DNA from 2 places in the Kluyvera sp. genome. Region 1 is predicted to be linked to the other one. Evidence: predicted binding sites of a transcription regulator. Region 1 holds the regulator's gene; the other holds the start of a gene.

What was found. The regulator LexA, encoded in region 1, represses DNA repair genes until DNA is damaged. The targets are predictions, from matches to a motif close to TNCTGTATGTACATACAGNA.
Region 2: sbmC (DNA gyrase inhibitor SbmC) is a predicted target of LexA. The motif match lies at 2,829-2,848, and genes of this name have one in related genera.

What each region holds. Positions count from the first base shown of each region.
Region 1 is NZ_CBDKZX010000009.1:34,913-45,769, forward strand. It holds gene malK (maltose/maltodextrin ABC transporter ATP-binding protein MalK) at 1-981, shown strand, start outside; gene ACW14G_RS06035 (maltoporin) at 1,083-2,408, shown strand; gene malM (maltose operon protein MalM) at 2,523-3,467, shown strand; gene ubiC (chorismate lyase) at 3,693-4,190, shown strand; gene ubiA (4-hydroxybenzoate octaprenyltransferase) at 4,205-5,077, shown strand; gene plsB (glycerol-3-phosphate 1-O-acyltransferase PlsB) at 5,158-7,587, opposite strand; gene ACW14G_RS06060 (diacylglycerol kinase) at 7,716-8,084, shown strand; gene lexA (transcriptional repressor LexA) at 8,184-8,792, shown strand; gene dinF (MATE family efflux transporter DinF) at 8,861-10,180, shown strand; gene ACW14G_RS06075 (CsbD family protein) at 10,307-10,516, shown strand; gene zur (zinc uptake transcriptional repressor Zur) at 10,570-10,857, opposite strand, start outside.
Region 2 is NZ_CBDKZX010000010.1:4,063-14,919, forward strand. It holds gene tsgA (MFS transporter TsgA) at 1-71, opposite strand, end outside; gene xapA (xanthosine phosphorylase) at 120-953, opposite strand; gene ybcJ (ribosome-associated protein YbcJ) at 1,320-1,532, opposite strand; gene folD (bifunctional methylenetetrahydrofolate dehydrogenase/methenyltetrahydrofolate cyclohydrolase FolD) at 1,534-2,400, opposite strand; tRNA gene ACW14G_RS06380 (tRNA-Arg) at 2,654-2,730, shown strand; gene sbmC (DNA gyrase inhibitor SbmC) at 2,865-3,335, shown strand; gene ACW14G_RS06390 (DMT family transporter) at 3,386-4,219, opposite strand; gene pheP (phenylalanine transporter) at 4,524-5,915, shown strand; gene ACW14G_RS06400 (MFS transporter) at 6,104-7,345, shown strand; gene ACW14G_RS06405 (sugar phosphate isomerase/epimerase family protein) at 7,362-8,390, shown strand; gene ACW14G_RS06410 (Gfo/Idh/MocA family protein) at 8,387-9,538, shown strand; gene ACW14G_RS06415 (LacI family DNA-binding transcriptional regulator) at 9,615-10,595, shown strand; gene ACW14G_RS06420 (mechanosensitive ion channel family protein) at 10,596-10,857, opposite strand, start outside.

The DNA.
Region 1 (10,857 bases):
ACGCTGCTGCGTATGATCGCAGGCCTCGAAACCATCACCAGCGGCGATCTGATGATCGGCGATACCCGCATGAACGACGTACCGCCAGCCGAGCGCGGCGTGGGGATGGTGTTCCAGTCCTACGCGTTATATCCCCATCTGTCCGTTGCTGAAAATATGTCCTTTGGCCTGAAGCTGGCTGGCGCGAAAAAAGACGTGATTAACCAGCGCGTGACCCAGGTTTCTGAAGTACTGCAGTTAGCCCACCTGTTGGAACGTAAACCGAAGGCGCTGTCCGGCGGCCAGCGTCAGCGCGTGGCGATTGGTCGTACGCTGGTTGCCGAACCGCGCGTATTCCTGCTCGATGAACCCCTTTCTAACCTCGACGCTGCGCTGCGCGTACAGATGCGTATTGAAATTTCCCGCCTACACAAACGTCTGGGCCGCACGATGATTTACGTCACCCACGATCAGGTCGAAGCCATGACGCTGGCCGACAAAATCGTGGTGCTCGACGCCGGCCGCGTGGCGCAGGTCGGTAAACCTCTCGAGCTGTACCACTACCCGGCTGACCGTTTCGTCGCGGGCTTTATCGGCTCGCCGAAGATGAACTTCCTGCCGGTGAAAGTTACTGCCACCGCCATCGATCAGGTGCAGGTCGAGCTGCCGAACCATCAGCAGATTTGGCTGCCGGTCGAGAGTAACAACGTGCAGGTTGGCGCCAACATGTCGCTGGGCATTCGCCCGGAGCACCTGATGCCGAGCCACATCGCCGATGTGACGCTGGAAGGTGTGGTGCATGTTGTCGAGCAGCTGGGCAACGAAACACAAATTCATATCCAGATCCCTGCCATCCGTCAAAACCTGGTTTACCGCCAGAACGACGTGGTGTTGGTCGAAGAGGGAGCCACATTCGCCATCGGCTTGCCGCCAGAGCGCTGCCATCTGTTCCGTGAAGATGGCACCGCATGTCGTCGGCTGCATAAAGAGCTCGGCGTTTAAACGTCCCATAACAAAGCAAACAGGCAGCCCCCACGCCGCCAGCGATAAGGCGATACAGGGGCGAAATGTTGAAAAGAAAAGCAATGATCTCAGGAGATAGAATGATGATTACTCTGCGCAAACTCCCCGTGGCGGTTGCCGTCGCAGCAGGCATTATGTCTGCTCAGGCAATGGCCGTAGATTTTCATGGCTACGCGCGTTCCGGCATTGGCTGGACGGGTAGCGGTGGCGAACAACAGTGTTTCCAGGCAACCGGTGCACAAAGTAAATACCGTCTTGGTAACGAATGTGAAACCTATGCTGAAATTAAATTAGGTCAGGAAGTGTGGAAAGAGGGCGATAAGAGCTTCTACTTCGACACCAACGTGGCTTACTCCGTTGCACAGCAGAACGACTGGGAAGCAACCGACCCGGCGTTCCGTGAAGCGAACGTCCAGGGTAAAAACCTGATCGAATGGCTGCCAGGCTCCACTATCTGGGCCGGTAAGCGCTTCTATCAGCGTCATGACGTTCACATGATCGACTTCTACTACTGGGATATCTCGGGTCCTGGTGCCGGTATCGAAAACATCGACCTGGGCTTCGGTAAACTGTCTCTGGCAGCAACCCGTTCTCAGGAAGCGGGTGGTTCTTACATCTTCACCAGCAATGATATTTACAGCAAATACAAAGACACAGCGAACGACGTATTCGACGTCCGTTTAGCCGGTCTGGAAACCAACCCGGACGGCGTGCTGGAGCTGGGTGTTGACTACGGTCGTGCTAACAAAACCGACGGTTACAGCTTTGCTGACGGCGCAACCAAAGACGGCTGGATGTTCACCGCTGAACATACCCAGAGCATGTTGAAAGGCTACAACAAGTTTGTTGTTCAGTACGCCACTGACGCCATGACCACGCAGGGTAAAGGTCTGTCTCAGGGCTCTTTCACCGGCAACGACTATGACAAAGACGCAGAAATCGGTGCGGTAGATAACAAGATCAATAACAACGGCGACATGTGGCGTGTACTTGATCACGGCGCAATCTCCCTCGGTGAGAAAGTTGATCTGATGTACGTCGGTATGTACCAGAATATCGACCGCGATGATGGCAACGGCACCAAGTGGTGGACCGTCGGTGTGCGTCCTATGTACAAATGGACGCCAATCATGAGCACCCTGATGGAAGTCGGCTACGACAACGTCAAATCTCAGCAGACTGGCGATCGCAACAACCAGTACAAAATCACCCTGGCGCAACAGTGGCAGGCTGGCGACAGCATCTGGTCCCGTCCGGCTATCCGCGTATTCGCAACCTATGCGAAGTGGGATGAGAAATGGGGTTACGACAACGGTATCGCTTACAAAGATACCAGCGCGAAAACCTACAGCCGCGGCGACAACGATGAGTGGTCCTTCGGTGCACAGATGGAAATCTGGTGGTAATTCAGCATTAACCTGACGTAACAACCGACGAGGGGCGCAAGCCCCTCTGTTCCTTGAGGTTTAGCGCGCTATTGCCTGGCTACCGCTAGAACCACGCTTTCTGAGGTCATCATAATGAAAATGAAAAAAAGTCTCGTTGCTCTCTGCTTATCCGCTGGATTAATGGCGAGCGTCCCGGGCATTAGCCTCGCTGACGTCAACTACGTGCCGCAAAACACCAGCGCCGCGCCGACCATCCCGACCGCTGCCCTCCAGCAGCTGACCTGGACGCCGGTCGATCAATCTAAAGTTCAATCCACCCAAATTTCCACCGGTGGTCAAAGCCTGAACGTTCCGGGAATCACCGGCAACGTCGTAGCCTACAGCGTTCCCGCCAACATTGGCGAGCTGACGCTGACGCTGACCAGCGAAGTGAACAAACAAACCAGCGTATTTGCGCCGAATGTGCTGATTCTTGACCAGAATATGACGCCTTCTGCGTTCTTCCCAAGCAGCTACTTCACCTACCAGGAGCCTGGCGTGATGAGCGCCGACCGTCTGGAAGGGGTGATGCGCCTGACGCCGGCGCTGGGCCAGCAAAAACTCTATGTTCTGGTCTTTACCACCGAGAAAGATCTCCAGCAAACCACAACGCTGCTGGATCCGGCAAAAGCCTACGCCAAAGGCACCGGTAACGCGGTGCCGGATATTCCTGACCCGATCGCTAAACACACCACCGATGGTCTGGTGAAGCTGAAGGTGAAAACCAACAGCAGCTCCAGCGTTCTGGTTGGCCCGCTGTTTGGCTCTTCCGGCCCGGCTCCGGTCACTGTCGGTAACACGGCGGCACCGGTTGCCAGCGCACCCGCAGCGGCCCCGGTCGTGGCGCCAGTTGCGGCTCCGGCAGCGAAAACTGAACCGATGCTCGACGATACGGAAAGCTACTTCAACAACGGGATTAAACAGGCCGTGGCGAAAGGGGATATCGACAAAGCCCTGAAACTGATGAATGAAGCCGAACGCCTGGGATCTAAATCTGCTCGTTCCACCTTTATCGGCGCTGTAAAAGGCAAGGGGTAAGTTCTCCCCGCAGCGCCGATGTTTAGGCGAAGCCTTTCGGTGTGCCCTGTCGGGCACACCTTTTTTATACGCTTCATCCTTCAGGTTGCGATGATGAACGGCATATAGCGCAAAGCAAACTGTTGCACTGCTGTTGCGCTAATGATCGTATTTGACCATTACTGCACCCCCTCCCGCGGCTTTCTGCGATACAATGGCGAAACGCTTTGTATTGGAGAGACAGGCATGTCGCACCCTGCACTGACGCAACTGCGCGCGCTGCGCTATTTTGACGTCATTCCCCCGCTTGAACCCACTCAGCGCGACTGGCTGATGCTGGAAGATTCGATGACCAAACGGTTTGAGCAGTTTGGGAAACCGGTTAGCGTAACGCTTTTAAACGAAGCGTTTGTCAGCCGCGATGCGCTGGTAGAAGAACAACACCTGTTGCCAGAAGAGTCTCGCTATTGGTTGCGAGAAATATTATTGTGCGTCGGCGGTGAGCCGTGGCTTGCCGGGCGCACCGTGGTGCCAGAGTCGACCCTCTGTGGGCCGGAGCTGGCGCTACAAAACCTGGGGCAGACGCCGCTGGGTCGTTATCTGTTTACGTCGTCGACGCTGACGCGAGACTTTATTGAGATAGGCCGTCATGATGCGCTGTGGGGGCGTCGTTCCCGTCTCCGCCTGAGCGGTAAACCGCTGCTGTTAACCGAGCTGTTTTTACTGGCATCGCCGCTGTACTAAGAGGAAGAAGAAGAATGGAGTGGAGTCTGAAGCAGAACAAGCTACTGGCTTACCATCGACTGATGCGTACGGATAAACCGATCGGCGCGCTGCTGCTGCTGTGGCCGACGCTGTGGGCACTGTGGGTCGCCTCACCGGGCGTACCGCCGCTGTGGATCCTGGCGGTGTTTGTGGCGGGCGTCTGGCTGATGCGCGCCGCAGGCTGCGTGGTCAACGATTATGCGGATCGTAAATTCGACGGCCACGTGAAACGCACGGCCAACCGTCCGCTGCCGAGCGGCGCGGTCACGGAGAAAGAGGCCCGTACGCTGTTTATCGTGCTGGTGGCGCTCTCTTTCCTGCTGGTGCTGACGCTCAACACGATGACCATTCTGTTGTCGGTGGCGGCGCTGGCGCTGGCCTGGGTTTACCCGTTTATGAAGCGTTATACCCACCTGCCGCAGGTGGTGCTGGGGGCGGCGTTTGGCTGGTCAATTCCGATGGCCTTCGCGGCGGTCAGCGAGTCACTGCCGCTGAGCTGCTGGCTGATGCTGCTGGCCAATATTTTGTGGGCGGTGGCCTACGATACCCAGTATGCGATGGTTGACCGCGATGATGACGTGAAGATTGGCATCAAATCCACGGCGATTCTGTTCGGCGATAACGACCGTCTGATTATCGGTATCCTGCAGGCGTGCGTGCTGGCACTGATGGCGCTTATCGGCTGGTTGAACGGCCTGAACTGGGAGTTTTACTGGTCAATCCTGATTGCCGGCGCGCTGTTCGTCTACCAACAGAAGCTGATCCGCCACCGCGAGCGTGGGCCGTGCTTCCAGGCGTTTATGAACAATAACTACGTGGGTCTGGTGCTGTTTATTGGACTGGCGATGAGCTACTGGCAGTTCTGAGTTTGGCATGAAACTGTCGCCTGGCCGGCACCCAATAAGCGAATAAAAAAATCCCCGGTACAGACCGGGGATTTTTGTTTTTACTGTGCCGCCTCTTCCTGCGTCACGCTCTCGATCGTCAAGCGCACGTCCGAGGTGATCAGGCCCGCCATCATCTGGTAAACCTTCATCGTCTCTTCCGGCTCGGCGTCGCCGCTGTCGCTGATATAGCCCTCATCGCGGAGCGTCAGCACCAGCGACGAGAACACCGCTTTATCAAAGAACTCCGGCGAGTTGATGCCGTGCAGCACCGACAGACGCTGCGCCAGCGTACGGCTCTCTTTCTCCAGCGTACTGCGGTTCATCGATGGGTTGCCGCTCAGCAGCCAGAAGGTGATCGCGTAGCGTTGCAGCGTCTCGCGCGCCCCGGCCGCCAGCAGTTGAAGCGTGCGGGAGTGTGACGCGTTGATGCGCAGCTCGCCGTTCTGCTCGGTAATCAGCGCCTGACGCGCCATTTCGGCGATCAGCGTATCAATGACTGCCGGTAGCTCTTCACGGGTCCAGCGCAGGAACAGCTCGGCTTTCAGCATCGGATACAGCGTTTCGATCATACTCAACACCTGATCGCGGGAGATCTGGCGATGTTGAGTCATGATGGTGGCCAGCAGCGATGGCATAATCAGCATGTGCGCGATGTTGTTGCGGTAGTACGTCATCAGCACCGCCTGCTCGCGCGGCAGAATAATGATGTCGCCGATGGTGTCTTTCTCGACTTCGAACTTGTTCATCTGCAGCGCGTGGTCGATAAGCTCGCTGGCGGAGGCTTTTGGCGCGGTAGCATCCGGCGCGTACGGCGCATTACGCATTAACGCCAGGTAGCATTCCAGCTGCTGCGTCAGCTGTTCACGGGTCAGCGAACGCTGGCGCGAAGCCAACAGCGCGGTGCAGCACAGGTTCATGGCATTGGCGGCGCCGGCGTTGTTGATACGCACCATCAGCTCGCCCGCCAGTTTGTTGACGGTCGGCGTCAGCCACGCCGGGCGTACGGCTTCGATCGGATCGATCGACTCGCGCCACTCCGGCACGTGGTGGTTCAGGTAGGTCATCAGCGGCATGGGTTCGCCGAAGTTGACGTAGCCCTGGCCGAGATTACGCAGCTTGCTCAGCCCGCGCAGCATTTGCGGCAGGCTCTCTTTCTCTTTCGTCGCGCCGCGCAGTTCTTTGGCGTAGGTACCCACTTCCATCACGTGCTCGTAGCCGATGTAAATCGGCACTAACGTAATCGGGCGAGTACCGCCGCGCAGCATCGCCTGAATGGTCATCGACAGTGTGCCGGTTTTTGGATCCAGCAGACGGCCGGTACGGGAACGCCCGCCTTCCACAAAGTATTCAACGGAATAGCCGCGGCTAAACAGCTCGCCGAGGTATTCGCGGAACACCGTGGAGTAAAGCTTGTTGCCCTTGAAGGTACGGCGGATAAAGAACGCGCCCAGGCGGCGGAAAATCGGCCCGGCTGGCCAGAAGTTCAGGTTGATACCGGCGGCAATGTGCGGCGGTACCAGCCCCTGGTGATAGAGCACGTAAGAGAGCAGCAGATAGTCCATATGGCTACGGTGGCAGGGCACGTAGACGATTTCATGGCCGTCGTGCGCCAGCTGGCGTACGCGCTCGGCGTTATGGACGTTAATCCCCTGATACAGACGGTTCCAGGTAAAGCTGAGGATACGGTCGGTGAGGCGAATCATCTCGTAGGAGAAGTTCGCCGCAATCTCTTCCATCAGCGCAATGGCGTTTTGCTGCGCCTTCTCGTGCGAGATTTTCTTGCTGCGCGCTTCGTCTTCTACCGCCTTGGCGATGGCTTTCGACGCCAGCAGCTTTTTGAACAGGTCGTGACGCGCCGGCAGACGCGGGCCAACCGCCGCCAGACGCTGACGGGCAAAGTGCATACGCGCGACGCGCGCCAGCTTCTGCGCGATGATTTTGTCCGTGCCGTGTTCGTCGGCCATGCGGCGCAGCGACACGGACGGCGAGAAACGCACGAAGCTATCGCGGCCCAGCCAGGAGACAGCGAAGAATTTCTGGAAGCCGTTGAGCATCCGCAGCGGTGGGTTTTCCTCGCCTTTTTCGCGGCCAGGCGAACGCCCGAACATCACGGAGACCGGCACCATTTGCACATCCAGATCCGGATTGCTGCGGTGCAGATCGAGGTAGTCGTGGAACAGCTTGATCGACTCTTCCTTCGGCGTGTAGTAGGTGAACACGCGCGGGCCGCCGTGGATAAACACGTAGCGCGGCAGCAGGGTGCCGTCGATTTCCAGCGGTTCAAGCGGGTCAGGTAAATCGTGCGCCAGACATTGGGCGCGCAGCGTCAGCAGGTCGGCCTTAGAATTATAAGGCAGGACGTACATAATCGGACGCGAGGTATCAAGTCCTAATTCCTGTGCAGGCTCTGCGGGAATAGACTTGCTTTTTACCAGTACGCTTAATGGTAAATTCAGTAATTTGTAGTAAATTCGTGGCCAGCCGGACATAAACGATGTAAAGCCTCTGGTTAATCATGCAAATGCGCGGCAAGAATATCAGAAAGTCAGCAGAATTTCTGTTCTACCGCTTCATAACACGCATTGTCATTGACGTAATAACAAAAAAGGTTCTTGAGATGGCCAATAATACCACCGGGCTCACCCGAATCATCAAAGCAGCGGGCTATTCCTGGAAAGGATTTCGCGCGGCGTGGATCAACGAAGCCGCGTTCCGCCAGGAGGGTGTCGCGTCGGTGCTGGCGATTATTATCGCCTGCTGGCTGGATGTCGACGCGATTACGCGCGTGCTGCTCATCGGCTCCGTCCTGTTGGTGATGATAGTGGAAATTCTCAATAGTGCACTGGAAGCGGTGGTGGACCGTATCGGCTCCGAATACCACGAGCTGTCCGGGCGGGCAAAAGATATGGGATCGGCGGCGGTGCTGCTGGCGATTTTCGTCGCGCTGATCACCTGGGGCACGCTGCTGTGGGCGCATTTCCACTAAAGCTGTGAAAACTGCCTGATTTCGTGCGTTTTATGGTTTCAAAATAAACACTAGCTGTATATACTCACAGCATAACTGTATATACACCCAGGGGGCGGAATGAAAGCGTTAACGACCAGGCAGCAAGAGGTGTTTGATCTCATCCGGGATCATATCAGCCAGACGGGCATGCCGCCGACGCGTGCGGAAATTGCTCAGCGCTTGGGGTTCCGTTCCCCAAACGCGGCTGAAGAGCACCTGAAAGCGCTGGCGCGTAAAGGTGTCATCGAGATTGTCTCCGGCGCTTCTCGCGGTATCCGCCTGCTGGTGGAAGAAGAAGAAGGTCTGCCGCTGGTGGGCCGCGTCGCGGCGGGCGAACCGCTGCTGGCGCAGCAGCATATCGAAGGCCATTACCAGGTTGACCCGTCGCTGTTCAAACCGAGCGCCGACTTCCTGCTGCGCGTTAGCGGCATGTCGATGAAAGATATCGGGATTATGGACGGCGACCTGCTCGCGGTGCATAAGACTCAGGACGTACGCAACGGCCAGGTCGTTGTCGCGCGCATCGACGAAGAAGTGACGGTCAAACGCCTGAAAAAACAGGGTAACGTCGTCGAACTGCTGCCAGAAAACAGCGAATTTAAGCCGATCGTGGTGGATCTGCGTCAGCAGAATTTCTCCATTGAAGGGCTGGCCGTTGGCGTTATCCGCAACGGCGAATGGCTGTAAAAACTCCCCCTCTCTAATGGCTGCGATACATCCGCTATCGCAGCCTTTTTTCGTTCTGGTTGATACCCATGTCGCTACTCACTTCCGCTGATAAAGCGCTGTGGCGCCTTGCGCTACCGATGATCTTCTCCAACATTACCGTGCCTCTGCTGGGTCTGGTCGATACCGCCGTGATCGGTCACCTGGACAGCCCCGTCTATCTGGGCGGTGTCGCTATCGGGGCAACGGCGACCAGTTTCCTGTTTATGCTGCTGCTGTTTCTACGCATGAGTACAACCGGCCTGACGGCGCAGGCCTTTGGCGCGAAAAACCCGCAGGCGCTGGCCCGCGCGCTGGTGCAACCGTTGATGCTGGCGCTGGGCGCCGGGCTGCTCATCATCCTGTTCAAAACGCCGCTGATTAACCTGGCGCTCTCCATCGTCGGCGGCAGCGGCGAGGTGCTGGAGCAGGCGCGTCGCTTCCTCGCCATTCGCTGGCTCAGCGCGCCTGCTTCTCTGGCGAACCTGGTCCTGCTGGGTTGGCTGCTCGGCGTGCAGTACGCCCGCGCGCCGGTGGTGCTGCTGGTGGTGGGAAACGTACTGAATATCGTGCTCGATCTGTGGCTGGTGATGGGTCTGCACATGAACGTGCAGGGTGCGGCGCTCGCCACCGGCATTGCCGAATATGCCACCTTGCTGGTCGGGCTGGGAATGGTACACAAGGTGATGGCGATGCGCGGCATCTCTTGGGCGATGCTGAAAACCGCCTGGCGCGGCAACATCCGCCGCCTGCTGGCGCTCAACCGCGACATTATGCTGCGTTCCCTGCTGTTACAGCTGTGCTTCGGCGCGGTCACCGTCTTTGGCGCGCGGCTCGGTGGTGAAGTGGTGGCGGTGAACGCGGTGCTGATGACCATGCTCACTTTCACCGCCTACGCGCTGGATGGCTTCGCTTACGCGGTGGAGGCCCACTCCGGCCAGGCGTATGGCGCGCGCGATGGCAGCAAACTGCTTGAGGTCTGGCGCGCTGCGTGCCGTCAGGCGGGGGTGGTGGCGTTGGCTTTTGCGCTGGTATACGCCGTGTTTGGCGAAAATATCGTCGCCTTACTTACCTCGCTGCCCGAACTGCAGCAACTGGCAGACCGTTACGTGCTGTGGCAGGTGGTGCTGCCGGTGATTGGCGTCTGGTGTTATCTGCTGGACGGCATGTTTATCGGCGCCACGCGAGGCGCCGAGATGCGCAACAGTATGGCGGTCGCCGCCGCCGGTTTTGCGCTGACGCTGCTGGCACTGCCGGTGCTTGGCAACCATGGGCTGTGGCTGGCGTTGGCCGTTTTCCTCGCGCTGCGCGGCCTGTCGCTGGCGTATATCTGGCGTCGCCACTGGCGAAATGACAGCTGGTTTTCCTGATGTGATGGTTAAAGATTCCGAATAGTGAATCATGCTCAGAATGACTGACTACAATTAACCTCACGCTTAGCGAAAAAGAGTTCACACTCTCTCGCTATTCATTCACTGACGATCGAGGATTCAATGATGAATAAAGACGAAGTCGGCGGTAACTGGAAGCAGCTTAAAGGTAAAGTGAAAGAGCAATGGGGCAAACTGACCGATGATGACATCACGGTGATCGAAGGTAAACGCGATCAGCTGGTCGGTAAAATCCAGGAACGTTATGGATACGCAAAAGATCAGGCGGAAAAAGAGGTGGATAGCTGGGATAAACGGCACAATCACCGCTGGTAACGCACTCCTCCTGCCCATGCGTACAAGGAGGTACGCTCCCCATCAATCCCGCGTTAGCGGGATTTCTTTTTAATATGAATCGTATGGTCGTGATGGCAATGCTCATGCGCGCGACAGGCTTCAACTTCCACGCAGGCGGAACACAGCCCGTGCGCTTCAATGACGTTGTGGCGCAGCGCAAAGCCCATCTTTGCTGCCAGCGTATGCATGATGTCCTCAACGCCTTCCGCACACTCTTCTTTCACCACGCCGCAGCGATCGCAGATAAACATTGCGGAGGTGTGGGTCGGCTGATCGAACAGGTGGCACAGCACGTAGCTGTTAGCGGACTCGACCTTGTG
Region 2 (10,857 bases), on a different contig from region 1:
GCGCCGACGAAGTAATAGCTTAGATACGAGACGGCGTTTAAATTCGGGCGGGACCAGGACATGTCAGACATAGACGTATCTCCAGGCGGGCAGCAGTCTACCCGCCGATGCATCAGAAATTAGGCGTATTGTTTAATGAACTGACCAATCAGACGGATAAAGTCTTCCGTTACCATAGCTGCGCATTTGAGCGTTTGTTCGTGCGACAGCTCCACGTCGCTCAACCCTTCAGCCATATTGGTGATGGCCGATACGGCCAGCACTTTTAGCCCACAGTGGCGCGCCGCGATCACTTCTGGCACCACCGACATTCCTACCACATCGCCGCCCATACGCTGCATCATGCGGATTTCCGCGGCGGTTTCGAAGTTTGGCCCCGGATAGGAGACAAAAACGCCTTCGTGCAGCGGGATATCCAGCCCTTTGGCGGTCTGGTGCAGTTGGGCGCGCAGATCTTTGTCGTAGGCGTTTGCCAGGCTGAAGAAGCGCGGGCCAAAGCGATCGTCATTCGGGCCGACCATCGGCGTGGACGGCATGGTATTGATATGGTCGTTTAGCGCCACCAGGCTGCCTGCGGGGATATCCGCGTTCAGCGAGCCAGCGGCGTTGGTGCAGAACATGAATTCACAGCCGAGCAGCTTAAAGGTGCGTACCGCCTGGGTCATGATGCCCATGCCGAGGCCTTCATAGAAATGACCGCGGCCTTTCATGCAAATCAGCGGCAAGCCGTGCAGCGTTCCCATTACAATTTCCCCGGCGTGGCCGATGACGGTGCTGACCGGAAAACCCGGTAGCGCTTCGTAGGAAAGGGTGGTTTTGTTATCCATACGGTCGGCCAGCGCGCCGAGACCGGAACCGAGGATTAAGGCGATACGTGGGGTAAACCCGGGCTTTGCTGCGCGCAGGATTTCGACGGCTTCGTAAGGGGCATTATTGAGAATTGACGTTGACATACAGACTCCAGAAACAGGGATGTTTCGCGGTATTCTGCGGAGCAGTCGATTTGCAATCCAATTCAATTAATGCGCGTATTGATATTTTTATTGAATTGATTGCGGCGGTGGTGATTTTAAAATCTTTAAATTCAAAGTATTAAATGTAGGCTGAAAGTTTGAACGCGTCGGGGAAGACGGCTTCGACGTGATGATTTGTGATGCGCCTCACTTTGACGCTGCGCTGCCGGGCGATGGACGTGTCACGATAGTTAGCATCGGGTATGGACATACAGCGTATTACCGCTGAAGTGGGAAGATACGGTGGGACGCTATTTGGGGAATAAAACCCGGCGTCGACTGGCGAAGCCGGGTGACTGGCAGGATTTATGCGGTAACGGTAACGCTCTGGCCTTCAAAACTCACGGTTTGACCGGCGACAATTTTGCAGCGTTTGCGGGTTTCCACCGCGCCGTCCACTTTGACCAGACCGTCGGCGATAGCGATTTTCGCCTGCGCGCCGCTTTCGCTCCAGCCTTCCAGCTTCAGTAAGTCACAGAGTTCCACATGCGGATGCTTACCCAAAGAAAATGTTGCCATCTTATGCCTTCTCCACGTCGTGATACTCTTCACACGCCTGTAAGGTGTTTTCAATCAGGGTGGCTACGGTCATGGGACCGACGCCGCCCGGTACTGGGGTGATGTAAGAGGCGCGCGCGGCAGCCTCTTCAAACACCACATCGCCGACGACTTTACCGTTTTCGAGGCGATTAATCCCGACATCAATGACAATTGCGCCTTCTTTAATCCACTCGCCAGGAATAAAGCCCGGTTTACCGACCGCGACGATCAGCAGATCCGCGTGCTCCACATGGTGGCGCAGGTTTTTGGTAAAGCGGTGAGTGACAGTGGTGGTACAGCCAGCCAGCAGCAGCTCCATGCTCATCGGGCGGCCCACGATGTTGGACGCGCCAATCACCACGGCGTTCAGGCCATAGGTGTCGATATGGTAGCGCTCCAGCAGGGTAACGATACCGCGCGGGGTACACGGACGCAGGCGCGGCGCGCGCTGGCACAGACGACCCACGTTGTATGGATGGAAGCCGTCGACGTCTTTGTCCGGCGCGATGCGCTCAAGGACCTTAACGTTATCAATACCCGCCGGCAGCGGAAGCTGCACCAGAATGCCGTCGATGGTGGTGTCGGCGTTCAGGGTGTCAATCAGCGTCAGCAGTTCGGCTTCGGACGTGGTTTCCGGCAGATCGTAGGAGCGGGAGACGAAGCCCACCTCTTCGCAGGCTTTGCGCTTGCTGCCGACATAAATTTGTGAGGCCGGGTTGCTGCCAACCAGCACAACGGCAAGCCCAGGGGCGCGTTTTCCTGCGGCAACGCGCGCCTTCACTTTTTCCGCAACCTCAGAGCGCACCTGCTGCGCAATCGTTTTACCGTCAATAATCTTTGCTGCCATCAGGGAAAATATTCCATCTGTCATTCACGAAGGGGGGATGGACATATTTTGTCAGATGCGAGGCTTGCTGTCAGGTCTCGTTTGCGAGTTTTCATCGGAAAGTGGTTTTGCCGAAGAGTTGAGCGATAGTTGGTCGCACTTTATCCATCATTGCATACCGCGCAGGTTTCGTAAGGAAATGGATTGACTCACCTGTCAGTGACCGTATAATTCCACGCGTTTCACCCCACCATGAAGTTTTGACTTCCCCAGTGCGCCCTTAGCTCAGTTGGATAGAGCAACGACCTTCTAAGTCGTGGGTCACAGGTTCGAATCCTGTAGGGCGTACCATTTTACTGTTTCCTCTTCCCCCAACTCTCTTATCAAGAGTGCGAATCTGCTCACATATCGATCGCTACCCGTTTGGCGCAAACAAAAAACGCCCATTATACTGTATGTAATTACAGTGTATTAACGGAGGCGGTATGGAATACGAAGTTAAGCAGATTGCAGCGCGTAAAATTGCCGGTTTTCATATGGTTGGGCCGTGGGAGCAGACGGTTAAGCAGGGTTTTGAGCAGTTGATGATGTGGGTCGATGGCCAGCAGATTCCCGCTCGCGAGTGGCTGGCCGTTTACTACGACAATCCGGATGAAGTCCCGGCGGAAAAGCTGCGTTGCGACACCGTGGTCTCTGTCGATGACGACTTTGTTATTCCGCCGAACAGCGAAGGGGTCATGATGGCGGAAGTGGCGGGAGGCCTGTACGCGGCAGCCCGCGCGCGGGTTATCGATCACGATTTCTCCACGCCATGGTATCAGTTCTTTGATAGCGTCCTGAAAGATGAAACCCACCGCCTGGCTGCGAAGCCATGCTTTGAAATCTACCATAACAACGGTGCGGAAGACGGCTACTGGGATATTGAAATGTTTGTTGCCCTTGAACCGAAGGGGTAATGAAAAACGCCGGGCGCGTGGTGCTGACTGGCGACACGCCGGCCCGGCGGTCAATGCTCTCGTCGCCGATCGGCGATAATCACCAGCCCAATACCGGAGAGGGTGAGTACGATAGCTAACATCATTCTCAGGCCCAACGGTTCGCCCATAAAAATTAGCCCGCCCAGTGCCGCAAGACAGGGCACGCTCAGTTGAAGCGTGCTGGCGGTGGTTGGGCTAAGCCGTGGCAGCAGGGAGTACCAGAGCAGATACGCGCCGCCGGACATCAGCGCCCCGGAGGTGACTGCCAGCACTAGCCCAAAGGCATCGGCGCGGATGTGCATACCGCTAAGCACAAATATCACCAGCGCTATCGGCACCGCCAGCGTAAAGTTGCCCGCCGTGGCCGCTGCCGCGTTCTGCACTTTTTTGCCGGTAATACAGTAGGCGGCCCAGGCCGCGCCGGAAACCATCATCAGCAGCGCGGCGCCGCCGGAAGGATGTCCCGCGCCCGGTAATAGCAGCAACGCCAGCCCGGTCACCGCAGTCAGCATACCGACGCTTTTTAGCCACGTCAGGCGCTCGCCGCGAATCAGCCCCCAGCCGGTCATCACGCACTGGACCGTTCCGAACAGCAACAACGCGCCAGCGGCGGTGGTTAAGGACAGGTAGGCAAGGGAAAAGGCAAAGACGTAAATGGCCAGTAGTGCCGCGTTCAGCACATTGAATTCCGGCCTCTTTTTGATGGCGGGTAGCCTCAGGAGTATCAGCAGCGCCACCGCACCGCTTAGCAAGCGAATGCTACTAAAAGAGACGGCATCCATATGCATCCCCTTCAGCGCCAGCCGACAGAGCAGCGAGTTGGCGGCGAACGCAGCCATAGTCAGCAGGATTTTGAGCAGCACGGAAGATTCCTCGAAACGCGGTCAGCGAATTATGCCGCAAGCCGCGGCATGCCGGGTCATCGTTTTGTGCTCCGCCGATACGGCAACGTATCCAATGGTATTTGCTTCACAGCGGGTGTGCCGCATACATTGAACGTTAGGGCTGGCTAGCGCGGCTAACCCCTTGTAGGAATAAGGTTATCACCCCAGCAACGCGTATCTTCCGGCACTTTTGGGCACGGGGTTCCTGCGACTGATTGCCTTGCGGCAAGCCGCGCTAAGTGTTAAAAGGTGCCCCTTCCAAAAAAAGCTACAGGGGTTAGACGTGAAAAACGCGTCCTCAGCATCCAGCCAGAATCAACCGGATGCTTCGTCGGAGCAGGGGCCGACGCTTCACCGCGGGTTACAAAACCGTCATATTCAACTCATCGCCCTTGGGGGCGCCATTGGCACCGGCCTGTTTCTTGGCATCGGCCCGGCGATTCAAATGGCTGGCCCGGCAGTGGTGCTGGGCTATGCGATTGCCGGGATTATCGCGTTTCTGATCATGCGCCAGCTTGGCGAGATGGTGGTGGAAGAGCCAGTATCCGGTTCATTTGCCCATTTTGCTTATAAATACTGGGGGCCGTTCGCCGGTTTTCTTTCCGGCTGGAACTATTGGGTCATGTTCGTGCTGGTGGGAATGGCCGAGCTGACCGCCGCCGGAATTTATATGCAGTATTGGCTGCCACACGTACCGACCTGGATTTGGGCTGCGGGTTTCTTCATTTTGATTAACGCCGTCAACCTGGTGAATGTTCGCCTGTATGGCGAAACCGAGTTCTGGTTTGCACTGATTAAGGTGCTGGCGATTATCGGTATGATCGGCTTTGGCATCTGGATGCTGGCGACGGGGCGTGGCGGTGAGCATGCGAGCGTCGACAATCTCTGGCGTGATGGCGGCTTCCTTGCCACGGGCTGGAAGGGGCTGATTTTGTCGCTGGCGGTGATTATGTTCTCCTTCGGCGGGCTGGAGCTTATTGGCATTACAGCGGCGGAAGCACGCAGCCCGGAAACCACTATTCCGAAAGCGGTCAACCAGGTGGTTTACCGTATCCTGTTGTTCTATATCGGCTCGCTGATTGTGCTGCTGGCGCTCTATCCGTGGCAGGGCATTAAGTCAGACAGCAGTCCGTTCGTGATGATCTTCCACAATCTGGACAGTAACGTGGTGGCATCCGCGCTGAACTTTGTGATTCTGGTGGCTTCGCTGTCGGTTTATAACAGCGGCGTCTATTCAAACAGCCGCATGCTGTTTGGCCTCTCCGTGCAGGGTAACGCGCCGCGCTTCCTGACCAAAGTGAGCCGTCGCGGCGTGCCGGTGAATTCGCTGCTGCTCTCTGGCGCGATCACCTCGCTGGTGGTGCTGGTTAACTATCTGCTGCCGCAGAAAGCGTTTGGCCTGCTGATGGCGTTGGTGGTGGCAACGCTGTTGCTGAACTGGATCATGATCTGCATGGCCCACCTTAAGTTCCGCGCCGCCATGCGCCGCAAGGGGCGTGAGTCGAAATTCAAAGCGCTGTTTGCGCCTGCCAGCAACTACATCTGTATCGCATTTTTGCTGATGATCCTTGGGCTGATGTGCACCATGGACGGCATGCGCCTGTCGGCGATTCTGCTGCCGGTGTGGGTGTTGTTCCTGTTTGCGGCCTTCAAAACGCTGCGTCGTAAAGCCTGATAATATCGCCCGGAGGGGGCAGGTTTGCCTCCTCCGCTGTTTCCCGCTCGTTGCTGCGACGCATTTCCCTCCTCGTTTTTATCGTGATCGCTCTCCCAAATCCGTTTCGATCCGCGCGATCTTGTTTTTGTAATCGATTACTTTTCATTTGTGGTGTTTTGTAATCGATTACTTTTGAGGGTGAGAACATGGTGTCTACAACGGAAAGTCGTGAACAAAGTGGCGTACAGCACCGGCTGTTAGTCCCGCGCCTGTCGTTAATGATGTTTATGCAGTTTTTTATCTGGGGAAGCTGGTCGGTCACGCTTGGACTGGTGATGACGCAGTACAACATGTCGCTGCTGATTGGCGATGCGTTCTCGGCGGGGCCGATCGCTTCAATTCTTTCCCCTTTTGTTTTGGGAATGTTGGTTGACCGTTTTTTTGCCTCGCAGAAGGTGATGGCGGTGATGCACCTGCTTGGCGCGGTGATTCTGTGGTTCGTACCGCAGGCGCTGGTCGCGGAAAACGGTGCGTTGTTAATTGCGCTGCTGTTTGGCTACACGCTCTGTTATATGCCGACGCTGGCGCTGACCAATAATATTGCCTTCCATAGCCTGAACAACATCGACAAAACGTTCCCGGTGGTGCGTGTGTTCGGCACCATCGGTTGGATTGTCGCGGGCATCTTTATCGGCGTAACCGGTATTTCGGATACCACCGGCATCTTTACGCTGGCGGCGCTGTGCTCGGTGGTGCTGGCGGTATATAGCCTGACGCTGCCGCACACGCCGGCCCCGGCGAAAGGTCAACCGCTGAAGCTGCGCGATCTGTTCTGCGCCGACGCTTTCGCATTGCTCAGAATCCGCCACTTTCTGGTCTTTGCCGTCTGCGCCACGCTGATTTCCGTCCCGTTGGGCACTTACTACGCCTATACCGCGTCGTATCTGGCGGACGCGGGCGTCGCGGATGTGAGCACCGCGATGTCCTTCGGTCAGATGTCAGAAATCTTCTTTATGCTGATTATCCCGCTGCTGTTTCGCCGTCTGGGCGTGAAGTACATGCTGCTGATCGGCATGCTGGCGTGGTTCGTACGCTATATGTTCTTTGCGCTGGGTATCAATGAAGAGACCCGCTTCCTGCTGTATCTCGGCATTCTGCTGCACGGCGTGTGCTACGACTTTTTCTTCGTGGTGGGCTTTATCTATACCGACCGTGTGGCGGGCGAAAAGGTGAAAGGGCAGGCGCAGAGCATGGTGGTGATGTTTACCTACGGCATCGGCATGCTGCTGGGATCGCAGATTTCCGGTGCCCTGTATAACCACCTGGTCGCTGGCCAAACCGTTCCGGCGGCGTGGGTGAACTTCTGGTGGATTCCGGCGGTGGCTGCCGTGGTGATCGCGGTGATTTTCCTTGTCTCGTTTAAATACGACGAGCAAAAGCAGGCGTAAATTTTTAAGGAGGGGTATGAAAACCATCAAGGGGCCGGGCATTTTTCTGGCGCAGTTTATCGGCGGCGAGCCGCCGTTTAATACGCTCGATGGGATAGCGCAATGGGCGGCCGGGCTGGGCTTTAAGGCGCTACAGCTGCCCTGCAATCACCCGGCGATATTCGACCTGGCGCAGGCCGCGGCGAGCCAGACCTATTGCGATGATATTGCCGGGCGACTGGCGGAGCACGGTCTGGTGATTAGTGAACTGTCAACGCATCTCGAAGGGCAGCTTGTCGCCGTTAATCCGGCCTATGACAGCGCTTTCGATGCTTTTGCGCCGGCGGCGCTGCGCAGTAATCCGACGGCCCGCCAGCAGTGGGCCGTCGAGAGCGTGAAAAAGGCCGCGCAGGCTTCGGCGCGCCTGGGGTTGAAGGCGCATGCGACCTTTTCCGGCGCGCTGGCCTGGCCTTATTTCTATCCGTGGCCACCGCACAATGCGGCGCTGCTGGATGAAGCGTTTAGTGAACTCGCCAGCCGCTGGCGGCCCATCCTGGACTGTTTTGACGAGCACGGCGTTGACCTGTGCTACGAAATTCACCCCGGTGAGGATTTGCATGATGGCGTCACGTTCGAGCGTTTTCTACACCTGGTTGAGAATCATCCGCGCTGCCATATGCTGTATGACCCGAGCCATCTGCATTTACAGAATATTGATTATCTTAGCTATATCGATATCTACCACTCCCGTATTCGCGCGTTTCACGTTAAGGACGCCGAGTTCCAACGCAACGGACGTAGCGGCGTTTACGGCGGCTATCAGAACTGGGCGGATCGTGCCGGGCGTTTCCGCTCGTTGGGCGACGGCGATATCGATTTCAAAAAGATTTTCAGCAAGCTGACTCAGTACGATTTTGACGGCTGGGCGGTAATGGAATGGGAGTGCTGCCTGAAGGACGCGCAGATCGGCGCGTGCGAAGGCAGCGAGTTTATTAAACGGCATATCATTCCCGTCTCCGCGCGGGCCTTTGATGACTTTGCCGCGGGTAGCGAGGTGCGCGGATGATTCAGGTGGGTATTATCGGCTCAGGTTTTATTGGCCCGGCACATATTGAGGCGCTGCGTCGACTGGGTTTTGTCGAGGTGGTCGCGCTGTGCGACGCCTCACTGGAGCTGGCGCAGACCAAAGCGCGGCAGCTCAATATTCCGCATGCTTACGCTGATGTTGACGCGCTGCTGGCGCATCCTGGGCTACAGGTGGTGCATAACTGCACGCCTAATTTTCTGCACGCGTCGGTCAACCGGCAGATTTTACGCGCGGGAAAACATGTCTTTTCCGAGAAACCGCTGTGTATGACGTCGGAGGAGGCTCGCGAACTGGAACAGATGGCGCGGGATGCGGGCGTGGTCCACGGCGTGAGCTTCGTTTATCGTCAGTTTGCGATGGTGCAGCAGGCGGCCAGCATGATGCGCGCAGGCCATACCGGACGTTTGTTCTCAGCCTATGGCGGCTACCATCAGGACTGGATGCTGCTGGAGAACGACTTTAACTGGCGGGTGGACGCGGCGCAGGGTGGTGCGTCGCGCGCGGTGGCCGATATCGGTTCGCACTGGTGCGACACGGTGCAGTTTGTGACCGGCCGGCGGATTGTGGAGGTGATGGCCGACCTCGCTATCGTCTGGCCAACGCGTAAGGCCAGCGTTGAGGCGCAGGCGACGTTCAGTGAACACGATGACGCGACGCAGTATCGCGACGTCGTGGTGACAACCGAAGATGCCGGTTCGGTTCTGTTCCGCTTTGACGACGGCAGTAAAGGCTGCTTTAGCGTTTCGCAGGTCAGCGCCGGGCGTAAAAATCGGCTGCATTTTGATATCAATGCCAGCGCCTGTTCGCTGGCCTGGGATCAGGAAACGCCGCAGCAACTGTGGATTGGTCACCGCAGTCAGCCCAATCAGTTGCTGAGTGACGACCCGAGCCTGCTTAACCGCGATGTCGCCGGACAGGCGAACTTCCCCGGCGGCCATAGTGAGGGATGGCCAGACGCGTTTAAAAACATGATGGGCAATTTCTACCGCGCCGTGCAGAGCGGGAAAATGCCCGCCGCTGGCGAGCCGCATTTTGCCTCATTCATTGATGGAGCAAATGTCATGTATATCATTGATGCGATTATAAAAAGCCATCAGCAACGGCGCTGGGTCAGCGTCGAACAATAACGCTGTGCCCGGTACGCCGGGCACGCTTTTTATGGTAGCCTGCACGCAAAGCGTTAACTGCAGGGAACGGCGTTGTATGTCAATTCAGAAAATCGCCCAGTTGGCGGGGGTATCGGTGGCGACCGTGTCGCGGGTGCTTAACAACAGCGATACCGTAAAAGCCAAAAACCGCGAACGGGTGCTTCAGGCCATTAAAGAGAGTAACTATCAGCCTAATCTGCTGGCGCGCCAGCTGCGTACGGCGCGAAGCTCCATGATTCTGGTGATGGTGTCGAATATCGCCAACCCTTTTTGCGCCGAAGTGGTAAAAGGAATTGAAGAGGCCGCGGAAAAGAACGGCTATCGGATTTTACTGTGCAACTCCGGCTCGGATATTGAACGTTCTAAATCAGGCCTGCGACTGCTAACCGGAAAAATGGTCGACGGTATTATCACCATGGACGCCTTCAGCAAGCTGCCGGAGTTAACCACGGTGATTGGCGATGCGCCATGGGTGCAATGTGCGGAATATGCTGATGCGGGCGCGGTCTCCTGCGTGGGGATCCACGATGTAGATGCCGCAGAGCATGCGGTAAGCTATCTTGCAGCGCAGGGGCGTGAGCGGATTGCGTTGATTAACCACGACTTGAGCTACAAGTACGCCCGCCTGCGCGAGCAGGGGTACAAAAATGTACTGCAATCTCAAGGGCTGGCGTTTCATGCTGTCGAGTATGCCAGCGATCTGAGCGCGGCGGCGGGGAAACTGGCGATGCAAACGTTGCTGGCGATGAACCCGCGCCCGGACGCGGTGTTTGCGGTTTCTGACTCGCTGGCCGCCGGGGCTATTCGCGCCATTGAACAGGCAGGGCTAAAGGTACCGGAAGAGATTGCGGTGGTGGGGTTTGACGGCACTGAACTTGCCGAAATGGTGTCTCCGCAGCTGACAACCGTCCAGCAGCCGTCGCGGGAGATCGGCGCCAGAGCGGTCGAACTGCTGCTCAATAAAATCGATAACCCGGACGTGCCGCCGGAGCGGGTGATGCTGGACTGGCGCTTTATTTCACGCGCCAGCGCGTGATTATTCTTGCCCGATCGCGCCCGCCAGGGCGCGAATATCATTGCCGGTCGGTGATTGATGAATACGTAAGCCAAATTCCTCAACCACGGCAAAAATATGGTCGAAAATATCGGCCTGAATGCCTTCATATTCGGCCCACACCACCGTATTGGTAAAGGCGTATATTTCAATCGGCAGACCGTTATTATCGGGTGCCAACTGACGTACCATCAGCGTCATATCTTTGCGAATTTTCGGATGGTTACGCAAATATTCGTTGAGG